3 regions of the Shewanella sp. 10N.286.48.B5 genome follow, and region 1 is predicted to be linked to each of the others. Evidence: predicted binding sites of a transcription regulator. Region 1 holds the regulator's gene; each other region holds the start of a gene.
The links. Region 1 encodes sigma-54, which starts transcription at its own class of promoters, with help from an activator protein. Its sites were predicted from a motif close to GTTGGCACGNNNNTNGNNT; they were not measured.
Positions count from the first base shown of each region.

Region 2: fliE (flagellar hook-basal body complex protein FliE) is a predicted target of sigma-54. The motif match lies at 1,655-1,673, and genes of this name have one in related genera.
Region 3: BCU57_RS01190 (CmpA/NrtA family ABC transporter substrate-binding protein) is a predicted target of sigma-54. The motif match lies at 1,742-1,760, and genes of this name have one in related genera.

Region 1 covers NZ_MCVG02000002.1:328,077-332,354, reverse strand. The annotation lists gene rapZ (RNase adapter RapZ) at 1-251, opposite strand, end outside; gene ptsN (PTS IIA-like nitrogen regulatory protein PtsN) at 248-691, opposite strand; gene hpf (ribosome hibernation promoting factor) at 694-981, opposite strand; gene BCU57_RS16335 (RNA polymerase factor sigma-54) at 1,005-2,489, opposite strand; gene lptB (LPS export ABC transporter ATP-binding protein) at 2,624-3,355, opposite strand; gene lptA (lipopolysaccharide transport periplasmic protein LptA) at 3,355-4,065, opposite strand; gene lptC (LPS export ABC transporter periplasmic protein LptC) at 4,052-4,278, opposite strand, start outside.
Region 2 covers NZ_MCVG02000001.1:455,539-459,816, forward strand. The annotation lists gene BCU57_RS01955 (sensor histidine kinase) at 1-162, shown strand, start outside; gene BCU57_RS01960 (sigma-54-dependent transcriptional regulator) at 155-1,498, shown strand; gene fliE (flagellar hook-basal body complex protein FliE) at 1,727-2,068, shown strand; gene fliF (flagellar basal-body MS-ring/collar protein FliF) at 2,123-3,817, shown strand; gene fliG (flagellar motor switch protein FliG) at 3,807-4,278, shown strand, end outside.
Region 3 covers NZ_MCVG02000001.1:269,068-273,345, forward strand. The annotation lists gene oadA (sodium-extruding oxaloacetate decarboxylase subunit alpha) at 1-199, shown strand, start outside; gene BCU57_RS01185 (sodium ion-translocating decarboxylase subunit beta) at 208-1,338, shown strand; gene BCU57_RS01190 (CmpA/NrtA family ABC transporter substrate-binding protein) at 2,004-3,320, shown strand; gene BCU57_RS01195 (ABC transporter permease) at 3,491-4,278, shown strand, end outside.

The DNA of each region.
Region 1 (4,278 bases):
AAGAAACTGGTAATGCAGGTATCGTCAGACAGTAAAGCAATTTGCTCTTTGAGTACTTTGCCTTGCTCTTCGATATTACGCACATCGACGCTAATGGCGACAAGCTCGTTACTATCTTTAAGCTGTTCAAGCAGGCTGCCAATCAGTGGCAGTGGCAGGTTATCAACACAGTAATAACCTAAATCTTCAAGCACTCTCAGTGCGACTGATTTTCCTGAACCTGAACGTCCCGATACGATGACAAGTTTCATGCAGTAATAACCTGATAAAGTTCTGTAGCGTCATGACTCTTTCGAAGTCGTTTAAGTATCAATTTATCACTGAGTTTCTCTGCCATGCTAGATAATGTGCTTAGGTGTTGCTGGCACTGATCTGCAGGTACAAGAAGCGCAAATAAAATATCTACAGGTTGCTTGTCTATGGCATCAAAGGCGATTGGCTCTTCGCATTTGATTAAAATAGCAATGGGTTCTTCGATATTATCTAAGCGCCCATGTGGAATTGCTATGCCATTTCCTATACCTGTACTGCCCATTTTTTCACGCGCTATTAGACTTTCAAAAATAGCCTGTGAAGAAAGGGTTGGGTACTGGGCAGCCATTAAATTGCTGATTAATTCCAGTACCTTTTTCTTACTGCCCGGAGTGGCACAGGTAGTGCACGCCGGCTGCAGGATGGTACGAAGTTCCATCGTTAATGCTTAGTGAGTTTCTCTTTATGTTTAATTACCTGACGGTCTAGCTTATCTATCAGGGCGTCTATTGCCACATACATATCAGCGTTACGCGATACAGCAAACACTTCACCGCCTTTTAGGTGCAGTTTGGCTTCGGCAATCTGTTGTAGCTTTTGAACATCGAGCACAACGTGAACATTATTGATCTGTTCGAAGTGTCGTTCAAGCTTTGAAAATTTTGTTTGCACGTATTCCCGTAAAGATTGAGTTATTTCAATATGGTTTCCAGTCAGGTTAATTTGCATAGGTCATCCTCCAATAACAAAAGTTATAAGCTTTTGCGTTGGTTTGAGGGAGGGATGAGCATTGCCTCTCGATATTTGGCTATCGTACGTCGAGCAACGTTAATCCCTTGTTCAGCCAATAGTGTCGCCATTTTACTATCACTAAGAGGCTTTTTCGGGTTTTCTGCAGCTACGAGCTTTTTAATAAATGCGCGAATTGCTGTAGAAGAGCATTCTCCACCATCATCGGTACTTACATGGCTTGAGAAAAAATATTTTAGTTCAAAAAGTCCACGGGGGGTATGCATGTATTTTTGGGTCGTGACCCGCGAAATGGTCGACTCGTGCATTTCAACCGCTTCAGCAATATCATTGAGCACCATCGGCTTCATGGCTTCTTCACCGAACTCAAAGAAACCTTGCTGAAATTGTACGATACAGTTAGCCACTTTTAGTAAGGTTTCATTACGGCTATCGATGCTTTTGATAAACCATTTAGCTTCTTGTAAATGACCACGAATAAATTGGCTGTCAGCTTGGCTTGAACCGCCTTTGGCCATAGCTGCATATTGCTGATTAACGCCAATTTTAGGCATGTTATCGGGATTTAGCTCGACCACCCAGCGACCATTCTTTTTAAGTACAGTAACATCAGGAATGACGTACTCATCTTTAATGGGGGTAATTTGCAAGCCTGGACGTGGATTGAGCGTTTGAATAAATTCAATGGCTTCACGTAAATCATCTTCTTTAAGCTTGGTTTTACGCATCAGTAACCTAAAGTCACGACCGGCGATTAAATCAAGATGATCTTTAATCAGTAACTTAACATTATCTATGCAAGGAATTTCATTAGGGTATTGGCCTAATTGAATTAATAGACACTCACTTAAATCTCGCGCTGCAATGCCGACGGGATCGAAGTGTTGTACCCGTTTAAGTACAGCTTCAACTTCATCGAGTTCGATATCGTCAGTGCCTAAGGATTGCAAAATGTCTTCAACGCTCTGGGTGAGGTAACCGCGCTCATCAATGGCATCAATAATGGCGGTTGCAATCACTAAGTCATTTTCAGAAAAGGGAGTGAGGTTTTTTTGCCATTCAAGATGCTCATACAAGCCTTCACTGGTTTCGCCTTGAAACGGCATATCATTACCGCTCGATACTGCGCCAGAGCCAGAAGTAGGCGAGGCGGTATACACCTCATCCCATGTGGTATCCATAGGGAGTTCTTCAGGCATAGAATCTTTAGTGAGCGATTCAGTGGTATCAACCGTTGAGGTGTCTTTTTCTATGGTGACTTGGCTATTATCACTAAAATCGGTGTCAGTTTGCAGGGCGTTTTCTTTTACGGGCTCTTTGGCTTTAGTGAATTCGTCTTCAAGCTCTAATAGCGGGTTTGAATCAAGTGCTTGTTGAATTTCTTGCTGTAGCTCCAATGAGGAAAGTTGCAATAAGCGAATCGCTTGTTGCAACTGTGGGGTCATGGTTAAGTGTTGACCCATTTTGAGTTGGAGTGAGGCTTTCATGTACCGCTTGTCCCTAATTGAATTACATCATCGCGACGAACAGTGTGGGCGCTAGTTTATGATCCTAGAAAAATAGACTAGATTAAGGTTTGTTGTTGGCCGCGAATGCCATACTAAAAACTGAATAGTGCTAACTATAGCTTGAATTGTTCACCTAAGTATACCGACCTAACTTGCTGATTGACTAAGATCTCAGCAGGTGTTCCTTCAGCAATCAAGTTTCCGTGACTCACAATATATGCTCGCTCACACACATCAAGTGTTTCACGGACATTATGGTCGGTAATTAGCACCCCTAAACCACGGCTTTTAAGTTGTTGAATAATTTTCTTGATGTCGATTACTGAGATAGGATCTACCCCTGCAAAAGGTTCATCTAATAAAATAAACTTAGGATTTGCCGCTAATGCGCGTGCAATTTCAACTCGGCGACGCTCGCCTCCCGATAACGCCATACCTTGGCTATCACGGATATGAGTTATGTTAAATTCTTCTAATAAATGTTCCAGTTCTTCAATGCGCTGCTCATTTGATAAGCTTTTGCGAGTTTGAAGCACTGCCATTATATTATCGTGTACTGTGAGCTTACGAAAAATACTGGCTTCTTGAGGTAAGTAGCCAATGCCTTTTCGGGCGCGCAAATGCATTGGATCTGCGGTTAAATCATCTTCATCGATCAGAATGCGGCCCTTATCACTTTTGACTAGGCCTACGACCATATAAAAGGTGGTGGTTTTACCCGCGCCATTAGGGCCAAGTAAGCCAACAATTTGGCCGGTTTTTACCGTCAGGCTGACATCTTTTACTACCTGGCGACTTTTATAACTCTTAGCGAGATTTTCAGCGGTTAACGTAATTTGGGTCATTAGTCATTTTGCTCAGCTGCTGGGGCTGACAATGTCGCCTGCGCCTCAGCGTTAAGTGATTCAGTTACTTCGGGTGTTTCAGTTGAGTTCACAGCCTCTACAGCAGATAAATTGTTGTTTTCAATTATAGCTGGTGGCGTGTCATCACCGGGTTTAGCGCTGTCTGGTAAATGTGGTTGCTCATCTTTTTTCTTTTCAGAATCAATCAAGTCTGGGTGACTTTCTGGTTGAAAAATAGTGATAACCCGATCTTCACCAGTACCGGTGCTTTCAGCAATTAACTGCTGCTTTTCAATGTTGTAGCTAATTAGGTTACCAGTAACCTGGCTGCCAGCTTGGTCCAATTTAGCATTACCCGTTAAGGTTAAAATGCTAGTGGCAAGCTCATATTTAATTTCATCGGCACTGGCAGTACCAATACGGCCATCATCTAACTCTTGGGAAAATGTCGCAGGGTTACCTGTGGCAACCATGGTTTTTTGGGTGCCGCTTTCGGTGCCAAATGCGCGTAATTCGTCGGCATTAATGTTAATCGACCCTTGAGTCACATTAACTGGGCCATAGAAGATGACCTGATTGTTTTTTATGTCAGCTTTTTGGCTCACAGCTGCGACTTTAAGCTCTTGCTGTAAATCGCCTTCTTTTGCATAGGCGCTGGCAATACTGACTACACTGAGTAGTGAGGCAATCAAAAGTTTACTTTGCTTCATACGTTCCTTCTACTTGACTTAAAAGTTCAAGTTCTTGAGCATTTAAATCAGCATACAGGCCTAAACCTTGTATATTAAAATCTGACCCAGTAACAAAAATTTGTCTATCTGAGGTCAAAATCATGGTGTTCATATCGAGTGCCAACATGGTGGTTGTCAAAGATTGTAATGGCTCGTCGATGTTTATTGCATCAATAATAACATTATTTTCTA
Region 2 (4,278 bases), on a different contig from region 1:
ACAGGCCTAGGCTTAGCGGTAGTGCAAACCGTGGTGAGAAATCATGGCGGCAGATTACAGGTGACATCGCAGCCCCACAAAGGCAGCTTAATTCGACTATCATTTCCTATGGCTAAAGACACGGAACAAGCCAAAAAAATAGTGGAGGGATCCCATGAGTGAAGCCAAGTTACTGTTAGTTGAAGATGATGCCGCGCTGCGTGAAGCCTTACTTGATACCTTGATGTTAGCCCAATATGACTGCGTTGATGTGGGCTCTGCAGAAGAGGCCATTATTGCCATGAAAACCACGACGTTTGATATGGTTATCAGTGATGTGCAAATGGAAGGTATTGGCGGGCTAGGGCTATTAAACTATTTACAGCAAAACCATAGTAAAGTCCCCATTTTATTAATGACCGCTTTTGCCACCATTGACAGTGCGGTTAGCGCCATAAAACTTGGTGCGGCGGATTATCTGGCTAAACCTTTTGCGCCTGAAGTGTTGTTAAATCAGGTATCTCGCTACTTACCCCTTAAACAAAATTTAGGTCAACCTGTGGTCGCCGATGACAAAAGCTTGGCGCTACTGAATATTGCCCAGCGGGTGGCAAGCTCTGATGCCTCAGTGATGATCATGGGGCCAAGTGGATCGGGCAAAGAAGTGCTAGCACGTTATATTCATCAAAACAGCCCTCGAGCAGAAAAACCTTTTATCGCCATTAATTGCGCAGCAATACCTGAAAATATGCTTGAAGCCACCTTATTTGGCTATGAAAAAGGCGCTTTTACAGGCGCTTATCAGGCATGCCCTGGAAAATTTGAACAGGCTCAAGGCGGCACCATATTGCTTGATGAAATTTCTGAGATGGAGCTAGGGCTGCAAGCCAAATTGTTGCGAGTACTGCAAGAGCGTGAAGTTGAGCGTTTAGGTGGCCGTAAAACCATAGCCCTTGATGTGAGGGTACTTGCCACTTCAAACCGTGATTTAAAGTCCATGGCAACATCGGGCGCATTTCGAGAAGATTTATATTACCGCATTAATGTATTTCCACTAACCTGGCCGGCATTAAACCAACGACCGGCTGATATTTTACCCTTAGCAAGGCACTTGCTGGTTAAGCATGCTAAGGCATTTAATGTCTCACCAGTGCCAGAGTTAGATGAGATAGCTTGTCGTCGTTTATTGGCTTATCGCTGGCCAGGTAATGTCCGTGAGCTGGATAATGTTATTCAGCGCACCTTGATACTGAATAATGGCGAGGAGATAACTGGCGCGGATATTATTCTTGAAGCTGAAGATGTTACTTTGAGCCCCAATGAGCAACCCGTGGCCGCTGCTGAAACGGACGGGCTTGGGGGCGAACTGCAGGCTCAAGAGCATGTGATTATTTTGGAAACCTTAAATCTATGTAATGGTAGCCGTAAAGACGTAGCTGAGAAGCTGGGAATTAGCGCCAGAACATTGCGCTATAAAATGGCTAAAATGCGTGACTTGGGTATTCAAGTCCCTGCTTAAATATCGACGTTTAGTTCATTTTTATACTTAACTCTAAATTCTAAAATATTAGCTTAACCGCTTTGATGTTACTAAAGCGGTTCTATTTTGTGTGTTTTTCACCCTTTCAAGTTGTTTTTAAGCTCTTTTCATGGGCTTAAGTGTATTTAAGCTATTGTTGGCATCCTACTTGCTAATTCTATTGTAACTGTTTTTAAGTCGTCAAATATCCGACGAATGGAGTTTACAATGCAGATTAGTTCAAATCCTTTTTTACAAGAAATGCAATCCTTAAAGGGTGAGATTTCGCCTAATCTTGGCTTACCTATTCAAGCGGATATGATTCAAAAAGTCGGTAATACTTCTGGTGCTGACTTTGGCCAATTGTTATCTCAAGCGGTTGGTGGCGTGGCTGATTTACAATCAAACTCAGCTAATTTAGCCACCCGATTAGAGATGGGCGATAGCACTGTGACCTTATCTGATACCGTGATTGCCCGTGAAAAAGCCGGGGTTGCATTTGAAGCAACGGTGCAAGTGAGAAACAAACTTGTAGAAGCGTATAAAGAAATTATGAGTATGCCTGTTTAGGCTTTTATTAATAGTATTGTTGTTGATATTCTGGTATTGAAGTAGGTAAATATTGTGAGCACAGATCTAGTATTAGATTCAGATAAAGTCGATAGCACAGGGATTCAGCAGGAAAATAAACCTGGCTTGAAAAGCTCGTTTGGTAGTGCTGACTTTATGCGTCAAATCACTATGATATTGGCTTTAGCTGTATGTCTTGTGCTGGCAGTATTTATGATTATTTGGGCGCAAGAGCCTGAATATAGGCCGTTAGGGCAAATGGAAACTGCTGAAATGATCCAAGTATTGGACGTTTTAGATAAGAATAAAATTGCCTATAAAATCTCCGGCGATGTAGTCAGTATTCCTGAAAACAAATATCAAAATGTCAAACTGCTGCTGGGCCGTGCAGGCGTTGAAGCCAGTAGTCAACCAACCGATTATTTAAGCCAAGACAGCGGTTTTGGTGTTAGTCAGCGCATGGAGCAAGCCCGCCTTAAACAAAGCCAAGAAGTTAATTTAGCCAGAGTGATAGAAGAGCTAAAAAGTATTAGCCGCGCCAAAGTGATATTAGCTATTCCCAAAGAAAATGTGTTTGCCCGTAATAAATCTAAACCTAGCGCTACCGTAGTTGTGAGCGTTCGTCGTGGTAGCCTTGGCCAAGAAGAAATTGACTCTATCGTTGATATTGTTGCCTCAGCAGTACAAGGCTTAGAGCCAAGCCGGGTGACAGTGACCGATTCAAATGGCCGCCTGCTAAATTCAGGTAGCCAAGATGGCGCCTCCTCAAGAGCCCGCCGCGAGCTTGAATTAGTGCAGCATCAAGAAGCAGAATATCGTAACAAAATCGATTCGATATTAATGCCTATTCTAGGCCCTGAAAACTTCACTTCTCAAGTGGATGTCAACATGGACTTCACCGCGATTGAGCAAACCGCGAAACGCTTTTCGCCTGATTTACCCGCTGTACGCAGTGAAATGACCATAGAGCGTAATTCAAGCGGTCAATCAATGGGTGGCATTCCTGGGGCATTAACCAATCAGCCTCCTATGGATTCAGATATTCCACAAGAAGCAGGCGCAGAGCAAACTACAGCCGTTAATGGCAATAGCCATCGAGAAGCAACCCGTAATTTTGAACTTGATACCACCATCAGCCATACCCGCCAGCAAGTGGGTGTGGTGCGCAGAGTCAGTGTGTCGGTGGCCATTGATTATAAACCGGGACCAGCTGATGAAAGTGGCATAGTGACCCGCATTCCGCGCACCGAACAAGAGCTAACCAATATTCGTCGCTTACTTGAAGGGGCGATGGGCTTTACCAGTCAACGTGGTGATAGCTTAGAAGTGGTCACAGTACCGTTTATGAACCAGCTTATTGAAGAGCTGCCCGCCGCTGAAATGTGGGAGCAGCCTTGGTTTTGGCGCGCGGTGAGATTGGTGTTAGGGGCGTTTTTAGTCTTAGTGCTGATTTTGTTTGTGATTCGCCCTATGTTAAATCGTTTGTTTAATAACGACGAAGTCGAGATGCCCGAAGAGCCGCGCTTAGGTCATGAATTGGCTGAGATTGAAGATCAGTATGCCGCCGATACCTTGGGTATGCTCAATAGCCAACAAGCAGATTATAGCTATGCCGATGATGGCTCGATTCAAATACCAAACCTGCATAAAGATGATGATATGATTAAGTCGATTAGGGCATTAGTGGCTAATGAACCTGAACTTTCTACCCAAGTAATTAAGAGTTGGTTACAAGAAGATGGCAAATAATACCCTGGCAGCACCCGTAGGCGAACAGGCTAGTCTTGAAGAGCTGAGTGGCATTGATAAAACTGCTATTTTGTTACTGAGCTTAAGTGAAGCAGATGCCGCCTCAATCTTAAAGCACTTAGAGCCAAAACAAGTGCAAAAAGTCGGTATGGCCATGGCCGCCATGCAAGACTTTGGTCAAGAGAAAGTCATTGGGGTGCATAAGCTGTTTTTGGAAGAGATTCAGAAGTTTTCTTCCATTGGTTTTAACAGTGAAGAGTTTGTCCGCAAAGCATTAACTGCGGCCCTAGGTGAAGACAAAGCCGGTAATTTGATTGAACAAATTATTATGGGCAGTGGCGCTAAAGGCTTAGATTCGCTTAAGTGGATGGATGCACGCCAAGTGGCGACCATTATTCAAAACGAGCATCCACAAATCCAAACTATTGTTTTATCTTATTTAGAGCCTGATCAAGCGGCTG
Region 3 (4,278 bases), on a different contig from region 1:
TGCACCACTGTCGGGTAATATTTTTAAAGTATTGGTAAACGATGGCGATCACGTCAATGAAGGTGATGTGGTGTTAATCCTTGAAGCAATGAAAATGGAAACTGAAGTGCGCGCAGCAATAACAGGTTTCATCAAAAATATTTCAGTTAAGCAAGGTGATGCCGTTTCGGTTGGTTCACCATTGTTAGCATTAGCGTAGGAGATAGCATGGAAGGATTACTGGCCTTTTGGTCTGAGACAGGCATTGCTAACTTCGCTCTTGATCAATTATTTATGATGGCAATAGGCGGTTTATTACTGTATCTCGCAATAGCAAAAGGCTTCGAGCCATTACTATTATTGCCTATTGGGTTTGGTGCCATACTGGCGAATATTCCAAATGCGGGTTTCACTGAAGAAGGCGGCTTACTTTGGTACGCCTACCATGTGGGCATTGAGACCGGCATATTTCCATTACTGATTTTCATGGGCGTGGGGGCATTAACCGATTTTGGTGCATTAATCGCTAACCCAAAAACCTTATTGTTGGGCGCTGCAGCCCAATTCGGGATATTTGCGACTTTATTAGGTGCAATTGCTCTTAATGTGGTGCCGGGTTTTGAGTTCAGCATGACTGACGCCGCAGCCATTGCGATTATTGGTGGTGCAGATGGTCCAACTGCGATTTTCTTAGCCTCAAAACTAGCCCCTGATTTATTAGGTGCGATTGCTGTTGCAGCTTATTCATACATGGCATTAGTGCCGTTAATTCAGCCGCCAATTATGCGTCTATTAACCAATGAGTCAGAGCGTAGCATCAAAATGGAGCAGCTACGTGAAGTCAGTAAGAAAGAGAAAATTATCTTTCCCTTGATGGTTGTCGGTCTAACGATTTTGTTCCTACCAGCGGCGTCGCCTTTAGTGGGCATGTTCTGTTTAGGTAACTTAATGCGTGAGTCTGGCGTGGTTGATAGACTATCTTCTACCGCGCAAAACGAGCTTATCAATATTGTGACTATCTTTTTAGGTTTAGCTGTAGGCTCTAAATTACAGGCAGAACAGTTCTTACGCATTGAAACCTTGGGTATTCTTATTTTAGGTGCCGTGGCATTTAGTATTGGTACTGCTTCAGGGGTATTAATGGCGAAGTTCATGTCTAAGCTATCTGGTGGCAAAGTTAACCCATTGATTGGCGCAGCAGGAGTTTCTGCAGTGCCGATGGCGGCGCGCGTTGTTAACAAGGTAGGTCTTGAAGCTAATAACCAAAACTTCTTGCTGATGCATGCTATGGGGCCAAACGTGGCTGGTGTATTAGGTAGTGCTGTTGCTGCAGGTGTACTACTTGCGGTATTAGGCTAACCAGAGTTGTTTCAACAAGAGTAACCATCAGCTAATGCGTCTCAATTAGCTTAAGTTAGTGATTCAGATTAGTTACTCGCATTAGTTGCTAAATAAAAGCCACTTAATCACCAGATTAAGTGGCTTTTTTATATCGGTAGCTCAATTTCATTTGCTTATCTATCGGTTTAGTTATCGACACAGCCATGACTTAATCATTTACTCTGCGACTAACACAATCACAATCACATACGCAATCACCTACACAGTCAGCAACTAAACCCCAAGTTCCGGTGCTAGTCTAAAGTTAAATGCTGCCCAAAAAAGTGCAACAGTATTTTATCTTGCACCGTTACGGACGCTTAGGGGCAATAGGTTTTTCAGTTGCAAACACATTTAATCATTTATAACAGAGGTTTACATTTATGGCATGGTTACTGAATGGACTATGACAACAATACTCGTCATTGAGACTATTTATTGGTTTAATCTGCAGTTTGTTGAATATTTATGCAGAGCGACAAGATGGAACACATTAACGATAAAGCAAAGGCGCTTTAATTATTCCTTAGGGATAATTAAAGCGCCTTTTTTGTTTTAAGTCATTTTAAACTTAAAAGGGATAAACGATGAACTGGAAAACGTCTTTTAAACAGCTTGCGGTCGCGCTAAGTATTGGTGCAGCGATGCAAGTTAATGTTGCCACTGCAGAAGTAGGCTTTCCTGAAAAAGAAGAGCTGACATTTGGTTTTATTAAACTGACCGATATGGCGCCTATCGCTATCGCTTATGAAAATGGTTATTTCGAAGAAGAAGGCTTATACGTCACCATCGAAGCTCAAGCTAACTGGAAAGTGTTACTGGACGGCGTGATTGATGGCCGCTTAGATGGGGCGCATATGCTAGCAGGTCAGCCTATTGCAGCCACGATTGGTTATGGTACCAAAGCCCATATCATTACGCCTTTTTCAATGGATTTAAATGGTAATGCTATTACTGTATCCAATGATATTTGGGCGCAAATGAAGCCTAACATCGCTAAAAATGCTGATGGTAAACCGGTTCATCCCATTAAAGCAGACTCGCTCAAACCTGTGGTAGATAAATATAACGAGCAAGGTAAGCCCTTTAAGATGGGCATGGTATTTCCAGTCTCTACCCACAACTATGAACTACGTTATTGGTTAGCCGCTGGTGGTATTCACCCCGGTTTTTATGCGCCTCACAAAGGTGATACTTCAGGACAACTTGACGCTGAAGCTTACTTATCTGTTACGCCGCCACCGCAAATGCCATCAACCCTTGAAGCTGGCACCATCTATGGCTACTGCGTTGGTGAGCCTTGGAACCAACAAGCGGTATTTAAAGGCATCGGGGTGCCAGTGGTTACCGATTATGAAATTTGGAAAGATAACCCTGAAAAAGTATTTGGTATTACTGCAGAATTTGCTGAAAAGTATCCAAACACCACTATTCGCTTAACTAGAGCATTAATTAAAGCGGCTAAATGGTTAGACGAAAACAACAATGCTAACCGCCCAGCAGCTGTGAAAATCTTATCTCAATCTAACTATGTTGGCGCTGATTACGATGTGATTGCCAATAGCATGACGGGCACCTTTGAATATGAGAAAGGTGATAAGCGCGCGGTGCCTGATTTCAACGTGTTCTTTCGTTATAACGCAACCTACCCATATTACTCAGATGCGATTTGGTACTTAACCCAAATGCGTCGTTGGGGACAGATTTCAGATGATAAGCCTGATACTTGGTACAAAGAGATAGCTGCCAAGGTTTACCGTCCAGATATCTATGCCAAAGCGGCGCAATCGTTAATTGATGATAAAAGTATTGATGCCAAACATTTCCCTGACTTTGCTACTGAAACGGGCTTTAAAAAGCCGCAGCAACATTTTATTGATGACATTGTGTATGACGGTAGTGCACCGAATGCCTATATCAACAAGTTCAGTATCGGATTAAAACAAGGCGACAAACTGTAAGCCTGAGCTTAAGTACTTTATCTCGAGTTTTATGTCGAGTTTGATTCAGATTTTATGCAAGTAAGAGCTATCGAAGTGAGGATAGACCTATGACAACCATTGCAAGATTAGCGCAGAGACTCCCTATGGATAAGTCGGCTGTAACTTCGTTGTTAGCCAAATCAGCGGCAATGAGCAAAGTATTATTATTACCGCTCATCGGTATTACCGTGTTTTTGGTTATTTGGTCAATTACAGCCAATAATATTAATACATCCCTAGGTAAGTTTCCTGGTCCTGTGGCTGTTATAGGTCAGTTCGATGGGCTTTACCAAGAGCATAATGCCGAGCGAGAAAAGGCGGCGGCTTTTTATGAGCGCCAACAAGTTCGCAATAATGCAAGGCTGGCTGCCGATCCCAGTTATCAAGCGAAAACCAGAACGTACACCGGTAAGGAAACCTTCTTCGATCAGATAGTGACCTCACTTATCACGGTTATGTCTGGGTTTATACTAGCCGCCATTATTGCTATCCCCATGGGGATCTGGATGGGGTTAAGTAAAACCGTTAATGCGGCGGTGAATCCGATAGTGCAAATATTCAAACCTGTGTCACCACTGGCATGGTTGCCGTTGGTGACCATGGTGGTGAGCGCGTTATATGTGTCACCGGATCCGATGTTCTCTAAATCATTTATCAACTCCATGTTAACCGTCACCCTCTGTAGTCTGTGGCCCATGGTCATCAATACCTCAATAGGGGTGGCATCCATTGATTCTGACTTACTCAATGTCAGCCGGGTGCTGCGCTTATCACCGTTAACCCACGTACAAAAAATCGTGCTACCAGCATCAATACCGTTGATTTTTACTGGCATGCGTTTATCCCTGAGTGTCGCATGGATGGTGTTAATTGCCGCTGAAATGTTGGCGCAAAACCCAGGGCTTGGAAAGTTTGTTTGGGATGAGTTCCAAAACGG